Regions from separate parts of the Streptomyces sp. NPDC051041 genome, predicted to be linked through region 3. Evidence: riboswitches for the same ligand, from Rfam matches in the RefSeq annotation. Region 3 holds a riboswitch; each other region holds the start of a gene.
The links. A riboswitch is a leader RNA that binds a small molecule or an ion and turns the genes downstream of it on or off. The one in region 3 is predicted to bind thiamine pyrophosphate.
Positions count from the first base shown of each region.

Region 1: linked by a shared signal. The riboswitch ahead of thiC (phosphomethylpyrimidine synthase ThiC) and the one ahead of ACIBAI_RS20630 (thiamine ABC transporter substrate binding subunit) in region 3 are both predicted to bind thiamine pyrophosphate.
Region 2: linked by a shared signal. The riboswitch ahead of thiO (glycine oxidase ThiO) and the one ahead of ACIBAI_RS20630 (thiamine ABC transporter substrate binding subunit) in region 3 are both predicted to bind thiamine pyrophosphate.

Region 1 covers NZ_JBITFM010000006.1:44,310-51,161, reverse strand. Annotated here, with positions in the region: gene ACIBAI_RS12640 (DUF5326 family protein) at 1-129, shown strand, start outside; gene ACIBAI_RS12635 (IclR family transcriptional regulator) at 458-1,192, shown strand; gene ACIBAI_RS12630 (SsgA family sporulation/cell division regulator) at 1,290-1,727, shown strand; gene ACIBAI_RS12625 (YibE/F family protein) at 1,902-3,491, opposite strand; TPP riboswitch at 3,563-3,752, shown strand; gene thiC (phosphomethylpyrimidine synthase ThiC) at 3,745-5,553, shown strand; partial or broken gene ACIBAI_RS12615 (hypothetical protein) at 5,853-6,714, opposite strand.
Region 2 covers NZ_JBITFM010000004.1:93,165-100,016, forward strand. Annotated here, with positions in the region: gene ACIBAI_RS09115 (thiazole synthase) at 1-424, opposite strand, end outside; gene thiS (sulfur carrier protein ThiS) at 428-628, opposite strand; gene thiO (glycine oxidase ThiO) at 625-1,788, opposite strand; TPP riboswitch at 1,786-1,897, opposite strand; gene ACIBAI_RS09130 (hypothetical protein) at 1,950-2,300, shown strand; gene ACIBAI_RS09135 (NAD(P)/FAD-dependent oxidoreductase) at 2,333-3,562, shown strand; gene ACIBAI_RS09140 (Rv2175c family DNA-binding protein) at 3,628-3,993, shown strand; gene thiE (thiamine phosphate synthase) at 4,268-4,936, shown strand; gene metF (methylenetetrahydrofolate reductase [NAD(P)H]) at 5,073-5,996, shown strand; gene ACIBAI_RS09155 (hypothetical protein) at 6,053-6,852, shown strand, end outside.
Region 3 covers NZ_JBITFM010000013.1:102,095-108,946, reverse strand. Annotated here, with positions in the region: gene ACIBAI_RS20640 (phosphatidate cytidylyltransferase) at 1-892, shown strand, start outside; gene rlmN (23S rRNA (adenine(2503)-C(2))-methyltransferase RlmN) at 1,053-2,159, shown strand; TPP riboswitch at 2,195-2,300, shown strand; gene ACIBAI_RS20630 (thiamine ABC transporter substrate binding subunit) at 2,380-3,459, shown strand; gene ACIBAI_RS20625 (ABC transporter permease) at 3,435-5,099, shown strand; gene ACIBAI_RS20620 (ABC transporter ATP-binding protein) at 5,102-6,121, shown strand; gene ACIBAI_RS20615 (LAETG motif-containing sortase-dependent surface protein) at 6,275-6,852, opposite strand, start outside.

The DNA of each region.
Region 1 (6,852 bases), on a different contig from region 3:
ATCGTCAGCGTGGTCGGCTTCGTGGTCAAACTGCTGTTCAAGCTGCTGCTCTTCGTGGCCCTGGTCGGCGGTCTGATCTACGTCGTACGCAAGTTCACGTCGAGTTCCTCGTCGCGCGGCGACTGGTGAGCCGTGGGGGAGCCGGTGACGGGCGTCGCCGGTTCCCTCGGCCGGGGGAAGTTTCCGGAGCGAGCCGTATGCGAATGGTGACGGACGGTTAGAGTCCGGAAATCCACGCGGGGGTCCCCCACCCCTCGCGGGCGGCGTACACCCCTACCCGTGTTCTCCGCACGGGCCGGCTCCTCGCGCTCGGGAGTGCCCCTTGGCCACCGCTCACCTCGCACCCGCAGAACCCCACACCCCCCACACGTCCCCCCGGACCCCGGCCTCCTCCCGGGGAGACCGGGCCCGGCACTCCGAGCGGCCCGCGTCCCCCGCGCCGCCCCCGGGAACCCTCATCGGATCCGTCCAGCGCGCGATGCGTCTCCTGGAGCGCGTCGCCGAGCACCCGCACGGGGCCCCCGCCAAGCAGCTGGCCCGCGAGACCGGGCTGGCGCTGCCCACCGCCTACCACTTGCTGCGCACCCTCGTGCACGAGGGCTATCTGCACCGTGAGAAGGGGCTGTTCTTCCTCGGCGAGGCGGCCGTACGGCTGGGCGGCAGCGCGGCTCGGCAGAAACGTCGCAGCACGGTCGCGGACACGCTCGCCGAGTGGCGGGATGTGATCGGCGTGCCCCTGTACTACGCGATGTACCGGGACGGCGAGATCGAGGTCGTGTGCGTCTCCGACACTCCGGGCAATCCGGCCGTCGAGGAGTGGGCGGACTTCCGTGAGACCGGGCACGCGCACGCCGTCGGACAGTGCCTGCTGGCGCAGCTGGACGAGGAGACGCGCCGCGACCACCTCGACCGCCATCCGGTGCGTCCCCTCACGCCGTACACGGTGCGTGATGAAAGCACTCTGCTGAAGCGCCTGGAGCAGCTGAGGCGTATGGAACCAGTGATCGAACGACAGGAGTACGCCTTGGGAACGGTGTGCGCCGCGGTCCCGGTCACGGTCGGCGCCACGGCCGCCACCCTCGCCCTCTCCCTCCCCGTTCACCAGGCGGAACGCCTGATGCCAGCGGTGCGGCAGTTGCAGCAGGAGATGGGGCGGCTGCTGGGGTCGCTCACCCTCTCTATCAGTATCTGAAAACTCACTCCTTGTGATCTGGTGTGCACGTTCAGCAAGATGCACAAGTATCAGAGGTTGATTCCCGGCCAGTCGACGGCGAATGACGGGGTAGGCAATGCAAGAGTCCGTGCAGGCAGAGGTCATGATGAGCTTTCTCGTCTCCGAGGAGCTCTCTTTCCGCATCCCGGTGGAGTTGCGGTACGAGACCTGTGATCCCTACGCCGTGCGGCTGACCTTTCACCTGCCCGGCGACGCCCCGGTGACCTGGGCTTTCGGGCGAGAACTGCTGATCGACGGAGTGGGCCGGCCGTGCGGGGACGGCGATGTGCGCATTTCGCCCGTCGAACCCGAGCCGCTGAGCGAGGTCCTGATCCGGCTTCAGGTCGGCAGCGACCAGGCGCTGTTCCGCTCCTCCGCGGCGCCTCTGGTCGCCTTCCTCGACCGTACCGACAAGCTGGTGCCACTGGGACAGGAAGGTTCCCTCGCCGACTTCGACGCCCACCTCGACGAGGCGCTGGACCGCATCCTGGCGGAGGAGCAGAGCGCGGGCTGAAGCGTCGCATCAGGCGCTACGACGTTGGCGTAACGCTTCGCCAGCCGGCGGCCGGGGCGGGAGCCGCCGGACGAGGGCGGGCAGGATCGATTCCCCGGACCCTGCGAGGTTTCCCGGACCCTGCGAGGCTCACCGGACCCCGGTGGAAAGCGCCGGTCCCCCCCGCCGCATGCGTCACCGCTTGCGGCGCCGCCCCCTGCCTCCGCTACGGGCCGGAGCCGGTACGGTCCCCGCCGTCTCCGGCCCGGGCCGGTCGGCCGAGACCACCAGGGCGGCGAGGGCGGTGGTGACCGGCACCGACGCCACCAGCCCGATCGAGCCGACCAGCGTCCGGACGATCTCCTCCGCGACCAGCTCACTGTTGGCGACCGTGCCCACGCTGCTCTGCGCGATCGAGAACAGCAGCAGCAGCGGCAGCGCGGCACCGGCGTACGCGAGGACGAGCGTGTTGACCACGGACGCGATGTGGTCGCGGCCGATGCGGATGCCCGCCCGGTACAGCCCGCGCCAGCCCATCGACGGGTTGGCCGCGTGCAGTTCCCACACCGCCGACGTCTGCGTGACCGTCACGTCGTCCAGGACGCCGAGCGAACCGATGATGACACCGGCCAGCAGCAGACCGCTCATGTCGATCGTCGGATAGAGGCCGTGGATCAGACCGGTGTTGTCGTCCGTGTTGCCGGTCAGCGCGGCCCAGCCGATGAAGAGCGAGCCCAGGACGCCGATCAGCAGCAGTGAGATCAGCGTGCCGAGCACCGCCACGGAGGTCCGGGCCGACAGGCCGTGGCACAGGTAGAGGGCGATCAGCATGATGGCGCTCGACCCGATCACCGCCACGACCAGCGGGTTCGAACCCTGCAGGATCGCCGGCAGCATGAACAGGTTCAGCACCAGGAAGCTGATGGCCAGCGCGACCAGCGCCATGACGCCCCGCAGCCGCCCGACGACCACGACGGCGAGCGCGAAGACGCCGGCGAGCAGCGTCATCGGCATCCGGCGGTTCACGTCCGCCACCGAGTACTGCAGGTCCTTCGGCGCGGAGGGCTCGTAGGCGACCACGACCTCCTGGCCCTCGTGCAGCTGCCGCGACTGGTCGGGCTGCACGATCTCGGTGAACGTACGACCCTTGTCCCTGCCGGTGTCGACCCGGATCGTCGCCCTCTTGCAGGTACCGGTCGCCTGCTGCTGGGCGGAGGAGCCCTCGGCGGTGGACGTGTCGCCGGTCGGAGTGGGGCCGGAGGCGTTGACGGACGCGCAGCTCACCTCCTCGACGGTCGTGACCGTGGCCTGCTGCGTCTGCCGGTCGAACCCGACCCCGGTGCGCTCGTGCGGTGGCGCGCCGCCCGGCCACAGCACCGCGAGCCCGACCAGCACCGCCGCGGCGAACGGGATGAGAACCGCAGCGATGACCTTGCGCAGATGCTTGGACACGGGCGCCGCCGGGCCGTGGCTGTGACCGTGCCCGTGCGAGTGGCCGTATCCGTCACCACCGGGGCCGTGCCCGCCACCGTCCCCGGGACCGTGTCCGTGGCCGCCGTCATGGCCGGGCCCGCCGCCGGCGGGCCCGGGGGCCGGACCGTGCGCGGGCCCAGTACCGAACCCCGGGTCGTACCCGTGTCCGCCACCGGGACCCGGGCCGCGGTTTCGGCCGCCGTGTCCGGTCCCGCCGGAAGCAGGGCTGTCTCCACGGCCGGTACCGTTTCCGGCGCCGTTGCCGCGGGGGGGTTCGGGCGGCGGGTAGGGGGGATGCTGCGTCGTGGTCACCGACCGATCATCGCAAGAACGAGGGGGGCCCTCTGTTCACCGCGCCCGAAGTGACGCTAGCGTGGAGGCACCTTTGTACACGCGGGAGCTCGGAGCACCGGGCTGAGAGGGCGCTGACCTCCGTCCCAGCGATGTTTCACATGAAACGTCACCGGAGTCGAGTGATGTTTCACACGGGACATCGCCGGACGGAAACCGCTGCGTCGACCGCCGAACCTGTTACCGGGTAATGCCGGCGTAGGGAGTAGGTCTCATGACCAACAAGGACGCACGCACGCCTGCCTCCATGCGGACCCAGGCCGGGGGACCGGCCGACGGACCGAGCAACGGGGAGGCCGGGAAGTCCATCGGCTGGCACAAGGCGTACATCGAGGGCTCACGCCCCGATCTGCGGGTGCCGGTCCGACAGGTGCACCTCACCAACGGGCAGTCGGTCACGCTGTACGACACGTCGGGCCCGTACACCGATCCACTCGTCGACACCGATGTCCGCAGGGGCCTGCCGCCGCTGCGGGAGAAATGGATCATCGCCCGCGGCGACACCGAGGAGTACGCGGGCCGTCCCGTCCGTCCCGAGGACGACGGGATCAAGCACACCTCGCCGCGCGGCGGCCTGCGCAACCTGGACGCGGTCTTCCCCGGACGGCCGCGGCAGCCGCGCCGCAGCCGTGACGGCCGGGCGGTCACGCAGCTCGCGTACGCGCGCCGGGGTGAGATCACACCGGAGATGGAGTTCGTGGCCCTCAGGGAGAACGTCTCCCCCGAGGTGGTCCGCGAGGAGATCGCGGCGGGCCGGGCGGTGTTGCCGGCGAACGTCAACCACCCGGAGATCGAGCCGATGATCATCGGCAAGCGGTTCCTGGTGAAGGTCAACGCCAATATCGGCAACTCGGCGGTGACCTCCTCCATCGAGGAGGAGGTCGAGAAGATGACCTGGGCGACCCGCTGGGGGGCCGACACGGTCATGGACCTGTCCACCGGCCGCAACATCCACACCACCCGCGAGTGGGTGCTGCGCAACTCCCCCGTCCCCATCGGCACGGTGCCGCTCTACCAGGCCCTGGAGAAGGTCGACGGCAAGGCCGAGGAGCTGACCTGGGAGATCTACAAGGACACCGTCATCGAGCAGGCCGAGCAGGGCGTGGACTACATGACGGTGCACGCGGGCGTGCGCCTGGCGTACGTGCCGTTGACGGCGAACCGCAAGACCGGCATCGTCTCGCGCGGCGGATCGATCATGGCCGCGTGGTGCCTGGCGCACCACAAGGAGTCGTTCCTGTACGAGCACTTCGAGGAGCTCTGCGAGATCCTCGCCGCCTACGACGTCACGTACTCCCTCGGCGACGGCCTGCGCCCCGGCTCGATCGCGGACGCCAACGACGAGGCCCAGTTCGCGGAGTTGAGGACGCTCGGGGAACTGAACCGGATCGCCAGGCGCTTCCACGTACAGACCATGATCGAGGGCCCGGGCCACGTCCCGATGCACAAGATCAAGGAGAACATCGACCTTCAGCAGGAGATCTGCGACGAAGCCCCGTTCTATACGCTCGGCCCGCTGACGACGGACGTCGCACCGGCGTACGACCACATCACCTCCGGCATCGGTGCCGCGATGATCGCCTGGTGGGGCACGGCGATGCTCTGCTACGTCACGCCCAAGGAGCATCTGGGCCTGCCCAACCGCGACGACGTCAAGACCGGCGTCATCACCTACAAGATCGCCGCTCACGCGGCCGACCTCGCCAAGGGGCACCCCGGTGCGCAGGAGTGGGACGACGCGCTGTCCGACGCCCGTTTCGAGTTCCGGTGGGAGGACCAGTTCAACCTCGCCCTGGACCCGGACACCGCGCGGGAGTTCCACGACGAGACCCTGCCGGCCGAGCCCGCCAAGACGGCCCACTTCTGCTCGATGTGCGGACCGAAGTTCTGCAGCATGAAGATCTCGCAGGACATCCGCCGCGAACACGGCGGCACGCGGGCCGAGATCGAGGAGGGCATGGCCCAGAAGTCGAAGGAGTTCGCGGCCGGGGGCAACCGGGTCTACCTGCCGATCGCGGACTGACCCGGCCGGGCGGGTGATCCGCTCCCGGATCCTGTTCCGCGATCCGGCGCTGGAATGATCCGGCGCCGTCCGGCCCGTGCCCACCAGGCACGGGCCGGACGGGCGGGGCGCGGCCGGAGACCGACGGGGCCGGCCGCGGTGACGGACGTGGAGCGACGACGCCGCCCGTGCCCCCGTCACCCGGCCCCGGACCGTCCCTGCGGACCCCGGCCTTTCCGCGGCGCGGCTTCGCGGTCGGCGTCGCGGTCGTCGCCGCGGCCGGCATGCCCGTCGCGAGCCGGGGAGCGCGGGCCCGCCCGCTACTCCGGCTTGTGTTCCGGTCCCCCGTGGTCCGGTCCCCCGTGGTCCGGGCTCGTGAAGCTCGGACGCGGGCTCGGGACACCGTCGTCGGGGCTGCTGAATCCCGGCCGGCCGTAGCCGAGGTGCGGGATGCGGCCGGCCGGCGCGGGCGGTGCCGCGGAGTGCGGCGCGACCGCCGTGCCCGGGGCGGCGAGCGCCTCCCGGAGGAACGGCAGCATGCCGCGTTCCAGCAGGGCATCGCGCCGGGCATTCCGGGCGCGGGCCACCTCCTCGCCGGGTCCGCCGGAGGGTCCGGCCTCGGCCGTCGGACGGTTGCGCAGCGCGGTGAGCAGCAGCCCCACGGCGGCGACGAGGATCGCGACCGCGGTCAGGGCGCCGAACACCCATCCGGTGGCGAGCATCGTCCGGGCGAACGCCTCCTCGGGGGCGAGCACCCGCAGGAGGCACCCCACGAACAGGAGGATCACCGCGGCGGTGCCGGCGAGGACGGGCACCAGAACCGCGACGACGGCGGCGACGCCCGCGCCGGCGGTCTCGGCGACCTCGCCCATGGTGGCGGCCGGTCCCACCGCGCTCGTCCCCGGCTCCGCGGAGCCGGATTCGCGCACGGACGACGCCGGCCGGCGCAGTTCCTCGCGGACCTTCACGTAGTGCCGGTACTCGGTCGCCACGGCCGCCGTGATGAGCGCGGTGGCGCCGAGCGCCATGACGCGCAGTCGTTCGAGGTCGAGGCGCTGTCCGGCAGCGGCCAGTTCCGGTCGGTGTGGCGCAAAGCGCAGCGCGCAGCGCCTCGTCGAGGATCCGCTCGTATTCCTGGCGGTCCTCGCTCAGCAGGTGCTGCGGAACGCTGTTCATCCGCATCCCCCGATGCTCCGTAGGGCTTGGGGCGCGCATGCCGACGAGCCGTCGGACAGAAACGGAGGGGAGCCTGCTACGGATACGCCGATGGTGGAGCGATGGCGGCTCGCGGTGACGGGGGGTCGACCGAGAATGCCCTCC
Region 2 (6,852 bases), on a different contig from region 3:
TCCGCGCGAGGACGGGGTCGTCGTTGGTGTACGGCAGGACCGTGAACCCGTCGTCGACCAGCGTCTCGGCGGCCTCCAGCAGTTCGATCGGGTCCGGCAGCAGGGTCCGCTCGTCGGCGATGACCTCCAGCTTGACCAGGTCGGTGCCGAGCGCCTCCCGGGCGAGCCGGGCGGTCAGGACGGCCTCACCGGCGGTGAAGCAACCGGCCGTGTTCGGCAGCACCCGGATGCCGAGCCGGTCCAGCACGGACAGCACCGAGCCGTGCACGCCGGGGTTCACGCGCCGCATCGCGACCGTGGTCAGCTCGGTCCCGGAGGCGATCAGCGCCCGCTCCAGCACCTCCAGGCTGGGCGCTCCGCCGGTACCCATGATCAGGCGGGACGTGAAGGACGTGCCGCCGAGGACGAGGGGGTCGTCGGCCATGGTTCAGCCTCCTTGGACGGCGGTGAGGACTTCCACGCGGTCGCCCTCGGCCAGGGCGGTGGACGGCCACTGGGCGCGCGGGACGACGGTTTCGTTGAGGGCGGCCGCCACCCCGGAGGGCGCCCGGGTGAGGGTGCGCACCAGGGCGTCGAGGGGCGTGCCGGGAGCCACCTCGCGCGGCTCCCCGTTGACCGAGATCTTCATGCGGGCTGCTCCGTGGGTGCGGTGCTGAAACGCTTCGGGGTGAAGGGGGCGGCCACGTCCGGGAGGCCGCCCGTGGTCAGGACGTGCGCCATGACGTCGCCGGTGACCGGGGTGAGCAGCACGCCGTTGCGGTAGTGGCCGGTGGCCAGCACCAGCCCCTCCAGCTCGGTCGGGCCGAGCAGCGGCGCGTTGTCCGGGGAGCCGGGGCGCAGCCCGGCCCGGGTCTCCGTCAGCGGCAGCTCGGTGATCCCCGGCACCAGCTCGTGGGCGTCGCGCAGCAGCTCGTACACCCCGCCCGCGGTGACCGTGGTGTCCCAGCCCAGTTCCTCGCTGGTCGCCCCGACGACGAGCTCGCCGCTCTCCCGCGGCACCAGGTAGACGCTGCCGCCGCGCACCACCGCGCGCACGGTCCGGCTCAGCAGCGGCGGCCGGTCCCCGGGCATGGCCAGCCGCAGCACCTGCCCCTTCACGGGCCGCACGGGCGGCAGGACGCGGTCCGGCACGCCCGCCAGCCGTCCGCTGAGGCTGCCCGCGGCCAGGACCACCCGCCCGGCGCCCAGCTCACCGCCGTCGGCGGTGACGACACCCGTGGCCCGGTCCCGGACGACGACGAGCCGCTCGGCCCGCACCCGGTGGAAGACCACGCCGGCCCGCTCGCACGCGACCACCAGCGCCCGGGCCAGGCGCCGCGGGTCGACCTGGTGGTCGTCGGCCACCCGCAGCCCGCCGCGCACGCCCGGCGCGAGCATCGGCTCCAGGCGCCGGCACTCGCGCCCCGACAGCCACTCGGAGTCCAGCCCGGACTGCCGCTGCAGGAGGTGCAGGTCGCGCAGGTGGGCGCGGTCGTCGGCGTCCAGCGCGACGGCGAGCGTGCCGCACCGGCGGTACCCGAGGTCGTGACCGGTCAGGCCGGTGAGCTCGGCCGCGAAGTCCGGGTAGCGGCGGGCCGAGGCGAGGTTGAGGGCGAGCAGGGTCTGCTCGCCGTAGTGCAGTTCCGTGACGGCGGCCAGCATCCCGGCCGCCACCTGCGCGGCTCCGCCGCCCGGCGCGGGATCGACCACGGCCGTGGCCAGGCCCCGCTGTGCGGCCCGCCACGCCGTGACCAGGCCGATGATCCCGCCTCCCACGACGAGGACGTCTGGCGTACGCGTAGGCGACATGGGCGTCCAGCCCCTCCCTTCGCCGGCATGACCCGGATCAGGTTCGTACGGTCGGAGGCCGCCAGCCTCCCTCTCAGCCCGGTGCGTCCGGGCTCCCGCGAGTGCTTTACGGTGGCCACCCTAGCCTCCGCCGCTCGCACCTCGTAAGGGAGCCTCAGCCCGTGGCCCGATCCCTCGACGGACTCGTCCTCGCCCCCGTCGCCGACCAGGCGCCGGGCCAGGTGGGAACCCGCACCCGGTTCACCTACCACGAGCGGGACGGCGAGGTCTGGGCCGAGTACGCGGGCGGCGACGTCGTGCGCGGGTATCTGGTGGGCACGCGCGCCGGGGACCGGCTCGACTTCCGGTACGTGCAGCTGAAGCGGGACGGGACGACCTCGTCCGGGCACTGCGCGTCGGCCGTCGTCGACCTGCCCGACGGGCGGGTGCGGCTGGAGGAGACGTGGCGGTGGGAGTCGCAGCGGGGCGGCGGGACGAGCGTGGTGGAGCAGGTCGCCGAGCACGGCGGCTGACTGACAGTCCGTCAGTTGTCTATGGTGATCGGGTGAGCGAGCAGACGCAGGAACGGGGAGGGGCCACGCCGCGGCGCGTGGTCGTCGCGGGCGCGGGCATGGCGGGCGTACAGACCGCGGTCGCCCTGCGCGAGCAGGGCTTCACCGGAGCCGTGACGCTGATCGGCGCGGAGCCCCACCAGCCCTACGACCGGCCCCCGCTGTCCAAGGCCGTCCTGCTGGGCAAGGCCGAGGGCTCGGCCTTCGACGTCGACTTCGAGGCGCTCGGCATCGAACTGCGCCTGGGGTGCGAGGTGCTGGGCGTCCGCCTCGGCGACCACGCCCTGGACACCGCCGCCGGGCCCGTGCCGTACGACGTCCTGGTGGTCGCCACCGGCGCCGAACCCGTCCGGCTGCCGGGCGCGCGGGACGTCCCCGGCGTGCACCTGCTGCGCACCCTGGACGACGCCGAGCGGCTGCGGCCGGTGCTCGCCCGGCAGCACGACGTCGTGGTCGTCGGGGCCGGCTGGATCGGCGCGGAGTTCGCCACCGCCGCGCGCGAGGCGGGCTGCGCGGTGACCGTCGTGGAGGCCGCCGACCGGCCGCTCGCGGGCGCGCTGCCCGCCGAGGTGGCGGCGCCGATGGCCGCCTGGTACGCCGACGCCGGCGCCGTTCTGCGCACCCGCGCGCGCGTGGCGCGGGTCGAGCCCGGCACGGTGGTCCTCGACGACGGCTCGCGGCTGCCCGCGGGCGCCGTCGTCGTCGGCATCGGCGCCCGGCCCGCCACGGCCTGGCTCGCCGGCTCCGGGATCGAGCTCGGCGCGCACGGCGAGGTGGTGGCCGACGACCGGCTGCGCACCCGCGTGCCGGACGTGTACGCGGTCGGCGACTGCGCCTCCTTCCCCTCGCGGCGGTACGGCGAGCGGCTGCTGGTCCACCACTGGGACAACGCCCTCCAGGGCCCGCGCACGGTCGCCGCGAACATCGTCGGCGAGGCCCCCGCGGTCTACGATCCGGTGCCGTACTTCTGGTCCGAGCAGTTCGGCCGCTTCGTGCAGTACGCCGGGCACCACGCCGCGGCCGACGCGACCCTGTGGCGCGGTGACCCGTCCGGTCCCGCCTGGACCGTCTGCTGGCTGCGCGAGGGCCGCCTGGTCGCCGTGCTCGCGGTGGGCCGGCCCCGGGACCTGGCCCAGGGGCGGCGTCTGATCGAGGCGGGCACCCCCGTGGACCCGGACCTGCTGACGGACCCGGCCAGACCGCTGAAGGCGGCGGCGGAATAGCCCGTCGGCCCGGGCGGGGCGGCTTCGGTTTCCGACTGTCGGCGCGGGATGGCAGGCTAGGTTCCGTGACCGAGATTGACGCAAAGATCGATGCTCTCGTCCCCGCCTGGCTCACCCTTCCCGACATCGCCGAAAAGCTCGGCGTCGAGGTGACGCGGGTGCGGCAGCTGGTCAAGGAGGGCCAGCTCATCGCCGTACGCCGGGGTGAGAACCGCGCGCTGCACGTCCCCGCGGCCTTCATCGACGGGGACAAGGTCGTCAAGGGCCTGGCCGGCACCCTGACGCTGCTGCGGGACGACGGCTTCACGGTCGAAGAGATGCTGGAGTGGCTCTTCACGCCCGACCCGACCCTGCCCGGCACCCCCGCGCAGGCGCTGAGCGAGAATCGCGGCACGGAGGTGAAGCGCCGCGCCCAGGCGCTCGCCGTCTGACCCGACCGTCCGGCACGCCCGGCGCCGCGGTGCGGCGCACGGGCCGGGGCCGGCCGCGCCGCGGCCGCCGGGTCCGTACGCCGCCGGCATCCGGGGGAGGCTCCCGCGCGCCGTCGGCGGCGGCGGGGGCCGCGGCCCGTGCGCCCGGCGGCACGGGACGCGGCCCGTGCGCCGACGACGGGGACGCTCCGGCAGCACGCCCTGCCAAGGGGCGCCCCGACAGAACGCCCCCGGCCCGGGGGCGTCCCGACACGCCACCGAGGGGGACACCCGCATGTCCGACACCGCCGCCCGCGCCCGGCTCGCCGACGCCCGGCTCTATCTCTGCACGGACGCCCGCAGGCGCCAGGGCGACCTGCCCGAGTTCCTCGACGCGGTCCTGGCCGGCGGCGTCGACATCGTGCAGCTGCGCGACAAGGGCATGGAGGCGGCGGAGGAACTGGAGCACCTGCGGATCTTCGCCGACGCCTGCGCCCGGCACGGCAGGCTCCTCGCGGTCAACGACCGCGCGGACGTCGCCCACGCCGCCCGCGCCGCGCACCCGCAGGGCCCCGCCGTCCTGCACCTCGGCCAGGGCGACCTGCCGGTCCCCGCGGCCCGTGCCGTCCTCGGCGACGACATCCTGATAGGCCGCTCCACGCACACCGAGTCCGAGGCCGCCGCGGCCGCCGTCCAGGAGGGCGTGGACTACTTCTGCACCGGCCCCTGCTGGCCCACCCCCACCAAGCCCGGCCGCCCCGCGCCCGGCCTCGGCCTGGTCCGGTACGCCGCCGCCCTGGCCACCGACCGCCCCTGGTTCGCCATCGGCGGCATCGACCTCGGCAACCTGGACGAGGTGCTCGAAGCGGGCGCCCGCCGGGTCGTCGTCGTCCGCGCGATCACGGAGGCGGACGACCCGGGGGCGGCGGCCGCGGAGTTCGCCGAGCGGCTGCGGCAGGCGTAGGGGCCCCTCGGGGGCCCGGGCGGCCGGGGCGCCGATGGCTTCCGCGTTTGTCCAAGGAGTGGACAACCGGACGGCAAAACGGGCGAATCCCCTTCGTCCGGTTGGGGGACCGGCGCCCCCTGGCTAACCTGCCCCTATGGCCCTCGGAACCGCATCCACCAGGACTGATCGCGCACGCACCGTGCGCGACATGCTCGCGACCGGCAAGACGACGTACTCGTTCGAATTCTGGGCCCCGAAGACGGAGAAGGGCGAGCGCAACCTGTGGAACGCCCTCCGCAGGGTCGAGGCCGTGGCGCCGAGCTTCGTCTCCGTGACGTACGGTGCGGGCGGCTCCACGCGCGAGGGCACGGTGCGGGCGACCGAGCAGATCGTCTCCGACACCACCCTCACCCCGGTCGCCCACCTCACCGCGGTCGACCACTCCGTAGCCGAGCTGCGCAACATCATCGGCCAGTACGCCGACGCCGGGATCCGCAACATGCTGGCCGTGCGCGGCGACCCGCCGGGCGACCCGATGGGCGAGTGGGTCCCGCACCCGCAGGGCCTGACGTACGCCGCCGAGCTGGTCCGCCTCATCAAGGAGTCGGGCGACTTCTGCGTCGGCGTGGCGGCCTTCCCGGAGATGCACCCGCGCTCCGCCGACTGGGACACGGACGTGGCCCACTTCGTCGACAAGTGCCGGGCGGGCGCCGACTACGCGATCACGCAGATGTTCTTCCACCCCGAGTCGTACCTGCGCCTGCGCGACAAGGTCGCCGCGGCCGGCTGCGAGACCCCGGTGATCCCCGAGGTCATGCCGGTCACCAGTGTGAAGATGCTGGAACGGCTGCCGAAGCTCAGCAACGCCTCGTTCCCGGCCGCCCTGAAAGAGCGGATCCTCACAGCGAAAGACGATCCGGCGGCTGTACGCTCGATCGGGATCGAGTTCGCCACGGAGTTCTGCGCCCGGCTGCTGGCCGAGGGAGTGCCCGGACTGCACTTCATCACGCTCAACAACTCCACGGCGACGCTGGAAATCTACGAGAACCTGGGCCTGCACCACCCGCCGCGGGCCTAGACCGGCCGCGGCGGCGTACGACACACTGCGTAGCGGCCACTGGGAGAGGGGCGTACATGGGCTGGACGGTCCTCTACATCGCGTTCGGCATCGTCGCGTTGTGGCTGCTCGGCGAGGTGCTGCTGCAGTACAAGGCGCGTCTGCGCTGGCGGCTGCTCGCCTTCGTCGGCTTCCTCGGTGTCGTGGTCGGTGTGCTGATCCCGTCCGTCGTCGTCATCGGGCTGGGCGCGGCCGCCTTCGCGGTCGGCCAGACCTACGTCACGCTGTCGTTCCGCCGCGGCTTCGCGTCCGGCTGGGCGGTGTCCGCCCCGGGCCTGACCGGCAGCAGGCGCCGCCGGGGCGAGCGGGGCCGCCGGAAGCCGACCCTGGAGGTCACCGGTCTCGAAGCGGCCGACGGCGGCCACGACGGGGACGGCCACGACGACGGCGGCCGCGACGACGGTGCCGGCCGGCACCGGGACGGCGTGGGCCACGGCCGGGACGACGACTTCGACCACGACGACGTGTTCACCCCGGCGCGCCCCGTCGCGCCCACGGCGGCCGAGACCACCGCCGTGTACGAGCCGCAGCCCTTCCCGGACGACACCGGCTCCTACGGCGTCCACGGCGACCCTTCGCACACGGGCGCGGACCAGGACCAGTACGCCACGGCCGCCCCGGGCGCCGACCCGGCGGCCTACCCCTACGACGGCTACACCGGCTACGACCAGCAGGGCTACGACTACGGCGCCACCGACCGGCAGCAGTACGCCGCCTACGCCGACCCGTACGCCGGCACCCACGCCTACGGCGACGGTTCCCAGGACCCCGCCTACGGCGACCCGCAGCAGCACGGGCAGGGCTACGGCCAGGACCC
Region 3 (6,852 bases):
GCAGGCCTTCGCGGCGGCGCCGCAGAATCCGGAGCCCATGCCCGACGCCTCCCAGCCGGCACCCCCGCCGCAGAAGAAGAGCGCGGGGCGCGACCTGAGCGCCGCGATAGGGGTCGGGGTCGGACTCGGCGCGGTGATCGTCGCATCGCTGTTCATCGTCAAGGCCGTGTTCGTCGGCGTGATAGCGGTCGCCGTCGTGGTGGGCCTGTGGGAGCTGACCAAGCGGCTGGAGGAACGCAAGGGCATCAGGGCGCCGCTCGTGCCGCTCGCGGTCGGCGGCGCCGCGATGGTGGTGGCCGGGTACGTCCGGGGCGCCGAGGGCGCCTGGGTGGCGATGGCGCTGACGGCGCTCGCGGTGCTGGTCTGGCGGATGACGGAGCCGCCGGAGGGCTACCTCAAGGACGTCACGGCGGGCGTCTTCGCGGCGTTCTACGTGCCGTTCCTGGCGACGTTCGTCGCGATGATGCTGACGGCCGAGGACGGGCCGTACCGCGTGCTGACGTTCCTGCTGCTGACGGTGGTCAGCGACACCGGCGCGTACGCCGTCGGCTGGCGCTTCGGCAGGCGCAAGCTCGCCCCGCGCATCAGCCCCGGCAAGACCCGCGAGGGCCTGGTCGGCGCCGTCGCCTTCGCGATGGCGGTGGGCGCGCTGTGCCTGCAGTTCCTCATCGACGACGGCACCTGGTGGCAGGGCCTGCTGCTCGGCCTCGCGGTCGCGGCCAGCGCCACGCTCGGCGACCTCGGCGAATCCATGATCAAGCGGGACCTGGGCATCAAGGACATGGGCACGCTGCTGCCCGGTCACGGCGGCATCATGGACCGGCTGGACTCGCTGCTGCCCACGGCGCCGGTGGTGTGGCTGCTGCTCGTCGTCTTCGTGGGATCCGGCTGAGCGGACACGGCTTTCGGAGTCCGGTCCGGCGGACCGCGTGAGCCCCCGCCTCGTGCAGGCGGGGGCTCCTCCGCGTTCGCGACCGGGCCGTCGCGCCGGTTCCGGGGGCGGCGGACACCGGAACGGGCCACCGCGGACGATCTGCGACACTGGTAGGACCATGCCCAAGCCCGGAGAACTCACATTCGTCGCCCCGCGCGGAGCCAAGAAGCCGCCGCGGCACCTTGCCGACCTCACGCCCGCCGAGCGCAAGGAAGCCGTCGCCGCGATCGGCGAGAAGCCGTTTCGCGCCAGGCAGCTCTCGCAGCACTACTTCGCGCGGTACGCGCACGACCCGGCGCAGTGGACCGACATCCCGGCCGCCGCACGCCCCCGGCTCCAGGAGGCGCTGCTGCCGGAGCTGATGACGGTCGTCCGGCACCTGTCGACCGACGAGGGCACCACCCGCAAGACGCTGTGGCGGCTCTTCGACGGCACGCTCGTGGAGTCGGTGCTGATGCGCTACCCGGACCGGGTGACGATGTGCATCAGCTCCCAGGCGGGCTGCGGCATGAACTGCCCGTTCTGCGCCACCGGGCAGGCCGGCCTGGACCGGAACCTGTCCACCGCCGAGATCGTGCACCAGATCGTGGACGGGATGCGGGCGCTGAGGGACGGCGAGGTCCCCGGCGGCCCGGCGCGGCTGTCCAACATCGTCTTCATGGGCATGGGCGAGCCCCTCGCCAACTACAACCGGGTCGTCGGCGCCATCCGCCGGCTCACCGACCCCGAGCCCGACGGGCTCGGGCTGTCCCAGCGCGGCATCACGGTCTCGACGGTCGGCCTCGTCCCGGCCATCCACCGCTTCGCCGACGAGGGCTTCAAGTGCCGCCTGGCCATCTCGCTGCACGCCCCCGACGACGAACTGCGCGACACCCTCGTCCCCGTCAACACGCGGTGGAAGGTGCGGGAGGTCCTGGACGCGGGCTTCGCGTACGCGGCCAAGTCCGGCCGGCGGCTGTCCATCGAGTACGCCCTCATCCGGGACATCAACGACCAGGCGTGGCGCGGCGACCGGCTCGGGCGGCTGCTCAAGGGCAGGCCCGTGCACGTCAACCTGATCCCGCTCAACCCGACGCCCGGGTCCAAGTGGACCGCCTCCCGGCCGGAGGACGAGAAGGCGTTCGTGGAGGCGATCGCCGCCCACGGGGTGCCGGTGACGATCCGGGACACCCGTGGTCAGGAGATCGACGGGGCCTGCGGTCAGCTCGCCGCGAGCGAGCGGTAACCTGACCGTCGTCGAACCACCGCAAGCACATCTGCATATTCCGACAGGGGAGCGCCACAGCGCTGAGAGTGCGGCACGGGCCGCAGACCCTCCGAACCTCGCCCAGGTCATTCTGGGTAGGGAGATCGGTCATCACTCGAGCTGTTGCGCCCTGCCCGGAACCCCGCCAGGGGTTTCGGGCAGGGCCGCGTCTCTTCCTGGTCACCCCAGGAGGAATCCGGTGAACATCACCAAGAAGGTCACGATCCTGGCCGTCGGACTCGGTCTGGCCGGCGGCCTGGCCGGGTGCGGGTCGTCCGGCGAGCAGTCATCCGGCGGCACCCGGACCGTGACCCTCGTCAGCCACGACTCGTGGGCCGCGTCGAAGAGCGTCATCGCCGCCTTCGAGAAGGAGTCCGGCTACCGGGTCAGGGTCCTCAAGAACGGCGACGCCGGGCAGGCCGTCAACAAGGCCGTCCTCACCAAGGACAACCCGCAGGGCGACGTCTTCTTCGGCGTCGACAACACGCTGCTGTCGCGCGCCCTCGACAACGGCGTGTTCCAGCCGTACCGGCCGCAGGGCTCCGACCGGATCGAGTCCGAGTACCGCGTCGACCAGGGCAAGCACCGGGTCACGCCCATCGACACCGGCGACATCTGTGTCAACTACGACAAGGAGTACTTCGCCGACCGCGAGCTCGACCCGCCGCGGACCTTCGACGACCTGATCGAGCCCGCGTACAGGAACCTCCTCGTCACCGAGAACGCCGCCTCCTCCTCGCCCGGTCTCGGCTTCCTGCTCGGCACGGCCGCGGAGTACGGGGACGACGGCTGGGCGGACTACTGGAAGAAGCTCAAGGCCAACGGCGTGAAGGTGGTCGACAGCTGGGAGCAGGCCTACAACGAGGAGTTCTCCGGCTCGGCCGGCGGGAAGAAGGCGGGGGGCGACAGGCCGCTCGTCGTCTCCTACGCCTCCTCCCCGCCCGCCGAGGTCGTCTACGCCGACCCCCGGCCCGGCACCGCCCCGACCGGGGTGGCCACGGGCACCTGCTTCCGCCAGGTCGAGTACGCGGGACTGCTCGCGGGCGCGAGGAACGCCGAGGGCGGCAAGGCGTTCCTGGACTTCCTGCTCACGAAGCGGTTCCAGGAGGACATGCCGCTGAACATGTTCGTCTACCCGGTGCGCGAGGACGCGCGGGTGCCGCGGGAGTTCGCGGAGTACGGGCCGCAGGCCGAGGATCCCGAGACCATGGACCCGGCGAAGATCGCCGAGAACCGTGACCGGTGGGTCAAGTCGTGGACCTCGCTCGTACTGAAGTGACCCGGCGCCGGACGGGGAACGCGGCGCGGCTCGGGCTGATGGCCGTGCCCGTCGCGTTCTTCGCGGTGTTCTTCGCCTACCCCGTCGCCGCGATCGTCGCGCGCGGGCTCAGGGCCGACGGGGCCTGGCACCCCGGGCGGATCGGCCAGGTGCTGGCGCAGTCCGACGTGCGGCACGTGCTGTGGTTCACCACCTGGCAGGCGCTCGTCTCCACCGCCCTCACGCTGCTGGTCGCGCTGCCCGGCGCGTACGTCTTCGCGCGCTTCGCCTTCCCGGGCAGGCAGCTCCTGCGGGCGGTGGTCACCGTCCCGTTCGTCCTGCCGACGGTCGTCGTCGGCACGGCGTTCCTGGCGCTGGCCGGGCGCGGCGGGCTGCTCGACGAGCTGTGGGGCCTGCGGCTGGACACCACCGTGTGGGCGATCCTGCTCGCGCACGTCTTCTTCAACTACGCCGTCGTGGTACGCACCGTCGGCGGGCTGTGGGCGCAGCTCGACCCGCGGCAGGAGGAGGCCGCGCGGATGCTGGGCGCCTCACGGCTCGCGGCCTGGCGGACGGTCACCCTGCCCGCGCTCGCGCCCGCCGTGGCCGCCGCCGCGCTGATGGTCTTCCTGTTCACCTTCACCTCCTTCGGCGTCGTGCAGATCCTCGGCGGGCCCGCCTTCTCCACCCTCGAGGTCGAGATCTACCGGCAGACCTCCGAGATCTTCGACCTGTCCACGGCGGCGGTGCTGACGCTGGTCCAGTTCGCCGCGGTGGGCTCGATCCTCGCCCTGCACGCCTGGACCGTACGGCGGCGGGAGACCGCGCTGCGGCTGGTGGACGCGTCCGTGACCGCGCGCCGGCCGCGCGGGGCCGGGCAGTGGACGCTGCTGGCCGGGGTGCTCGGCACCGTCGCCGTGCTGCTCGTGCTGCCGTTGGCGGTGCTGGTCGAGCGGTCGCTGGACGCGCCCGGCCTCGGCTACTACCGGGCGCTGACCCGGCAGGACGGCGGCACGTTCCTGGTCCCGCCGATCGCCGCGGTCGGCAACTCGCTGGTGTACGCCGTCGCCGCCACCGCCATCGCCGTGCTGATCGGCGGCCTCGCCGCCGCCGCGCTCACCCGGCGGGACGCGGGCCGGTTCGTGCGCGGCTTCGACGCGCTGCTGATGCTGCCGCTCGGCGTGTCCGCGGTGACCGTCGGCTTCGGGTTCCTGATCGCGCTGGACGAGCCCCCGCTGGACCTCAGGAGCTCCTGGATCCTGGTGCCGCTGGCCCAGGCGCTGGTCGGCGTGCCCTTCGTGGTGCGGACCATGCTGCCGGTGCTGCGGGCGGTGGACCAGCGGCTGCGGGAGGCGGCGGCGGTGCTGGGGGCGTCGCCGTGGCGGGTGTGGCGGGAGGTCGACCTGCCGCTGGTGGGCCGGGCGCTGCTGGTCGCGGCCGGGTTCGCCTTCGCGGTGTCGCTGGGCGAGTTCGGGGCGACCGTGTTCCTCGCCCGGCCCGACAGCCCGACCCTGCCGGTCGCCGTGGCGCGGCTGCTGGGACGGCCGGGCGACCTCAACTACGGGCAGGCGATGGCCCTGTCGACGATTCTGATGGTGGTGTGCGCGGTGGCGCTGCTGGTGCTGGAGCGGCTGCGGACCGACCGGACCGGGGAGTTCTGAGGATGCTGCTGAGCCTGCAGGGCGCCACCGTCCGCTTCGGCGGGCGGGCGGTGCTCGACGCCGTCGACCTCGAGGTCGCCGAGCACGAGATCGTGTGCGTGCTCGGGCCCAGCGGCAGCGGCAAGTCGACGCTGCTGCGGGCGGTCGCGGGACTGCAGCCGCTCGACGCCGGGCGGGTGCTGCTCGACGGGCGGGACCAGGCGGGGGTGCCCGCGCACCGGCGCGGGGTCGGGCTGATGTTCCAGGACCACCAGCTGTTCCCGCAGCGGGACGTGGGCGGCAACGTCGCCTTCGGACTGCGGATGCAGGGGGAGCCGAAGGACCGGCGGGAGGAACGCGTCCGGGAGTTGCTGGACCTCGTCGGGCTGCCGGGCGCCGGCCGCCGGGCCGTGGCCGCGCTGTCCGGCGGGGAACAGCAGCGGGTGGCGCTGGCGCGGGCGCTGGCGCCCCGGCCGCGGCTGCTGATGCTGGACGAGCCGCTCGGCCAGCTCGACCGCTCGCTGCGGGAGCGCCTGGTGGTCGAGTTGCGGGAGCTGTTCGGACGGCTGGGCACCACCGTGCTCGCCGTGACGCACGACCAGGGCGAGGCCTTCGCGCTCGCCGACCGGGTGGTGGTGATGCGGGACGGGCGCATCGCCCAGGCCGGTACGCCGCTCCAGGTGTGGCAGCGCCCGGCCGACGCCTTCGTGGCCCGCTTCCTCGGCTTCGAGAACGTCGTCGAGGCGACCGTCACCGGGCAGGCCGCACAGACCCCCTGGGGCAAGGTGCCGGTCCCGGAGAACGCCCCGCAGGGCGCGCGCACCCTGCTGGTACGGCCCGCCGGCGTGCGCCTGGTGCCCGCCGACGCGGGCCTGCGCTGCACGGTCGCCGCCCGCTCCTTCAAGGGCACGCACGTCGCCGTGCACCTGCAGCCGCAGGACGCGCCCCGGCTGGAGGCGGCGTGCCCGCTGCGGTCGGCGCCGGAGGCCGGGGACGCGGTCGGGGTGGAGTTCGACGCGGCGGAGATCGTCGTACTGGGGTGACCGGTTCACCCGCGGGGCTGACGCGCCCGGCGTGAGCGGCCCGGGACCGCCGGCCGGCGCCGACCCGCCGGGGGCGCGGTCCGGTCGTCCGGAACGCGCGGTGGCCCGCCTCCGCGGACGGCGGAGACGGGCCACGACGGGGTGTGCGGGGGATCAGCTGCCGCTGTTCGCCCCGCGGCGGCGCATGCCGAGGAAGACCGCGCCACCGCCGACGACGACCAGGACGGCCGCGATGCCGGCGATCAGGCCGGTGCTGGAGTTCGCACCGGTCTCGGCGAGGTTGGAGTCACCGGTCGCGGGCGACGGAGCGTTGCCCGCCGTGTCCGCGGGGGCGGCGCTCCCGCTTGCGGGGGCCGACGGGGCCGGCGCCGTGGTCTCCTCGGACGGAGCCGGGGCGGCGGACTCCGACGGCGTCTCGCTCGGCGCCGTCGGAGTGGGCGTCGGGACCGGGGCCGGGGACTCCTCGGAGGTCTTGCAGGCCGTGGCCGGGGTGACCAGGTTCGGCTTGATGTCCTCGTCGACGTAGGGCTCGGCCTTGACGTGGATGCGGTACTCGGTGTTCGGCTTCCAGTCCTCGGCGAAGGTGATGGTGGTGCCCTCGCGCGAGCCCTTGACCACCTGCTGGCCGATCTGCTTGTCCTGCAGGTAGACGGTGACGGTCGCCGGGACGCCGGCCGGGTCCACGTCGGTGACGGTGATGACGCCCTTGTCGCCGTCGCACGCGGCTTCGG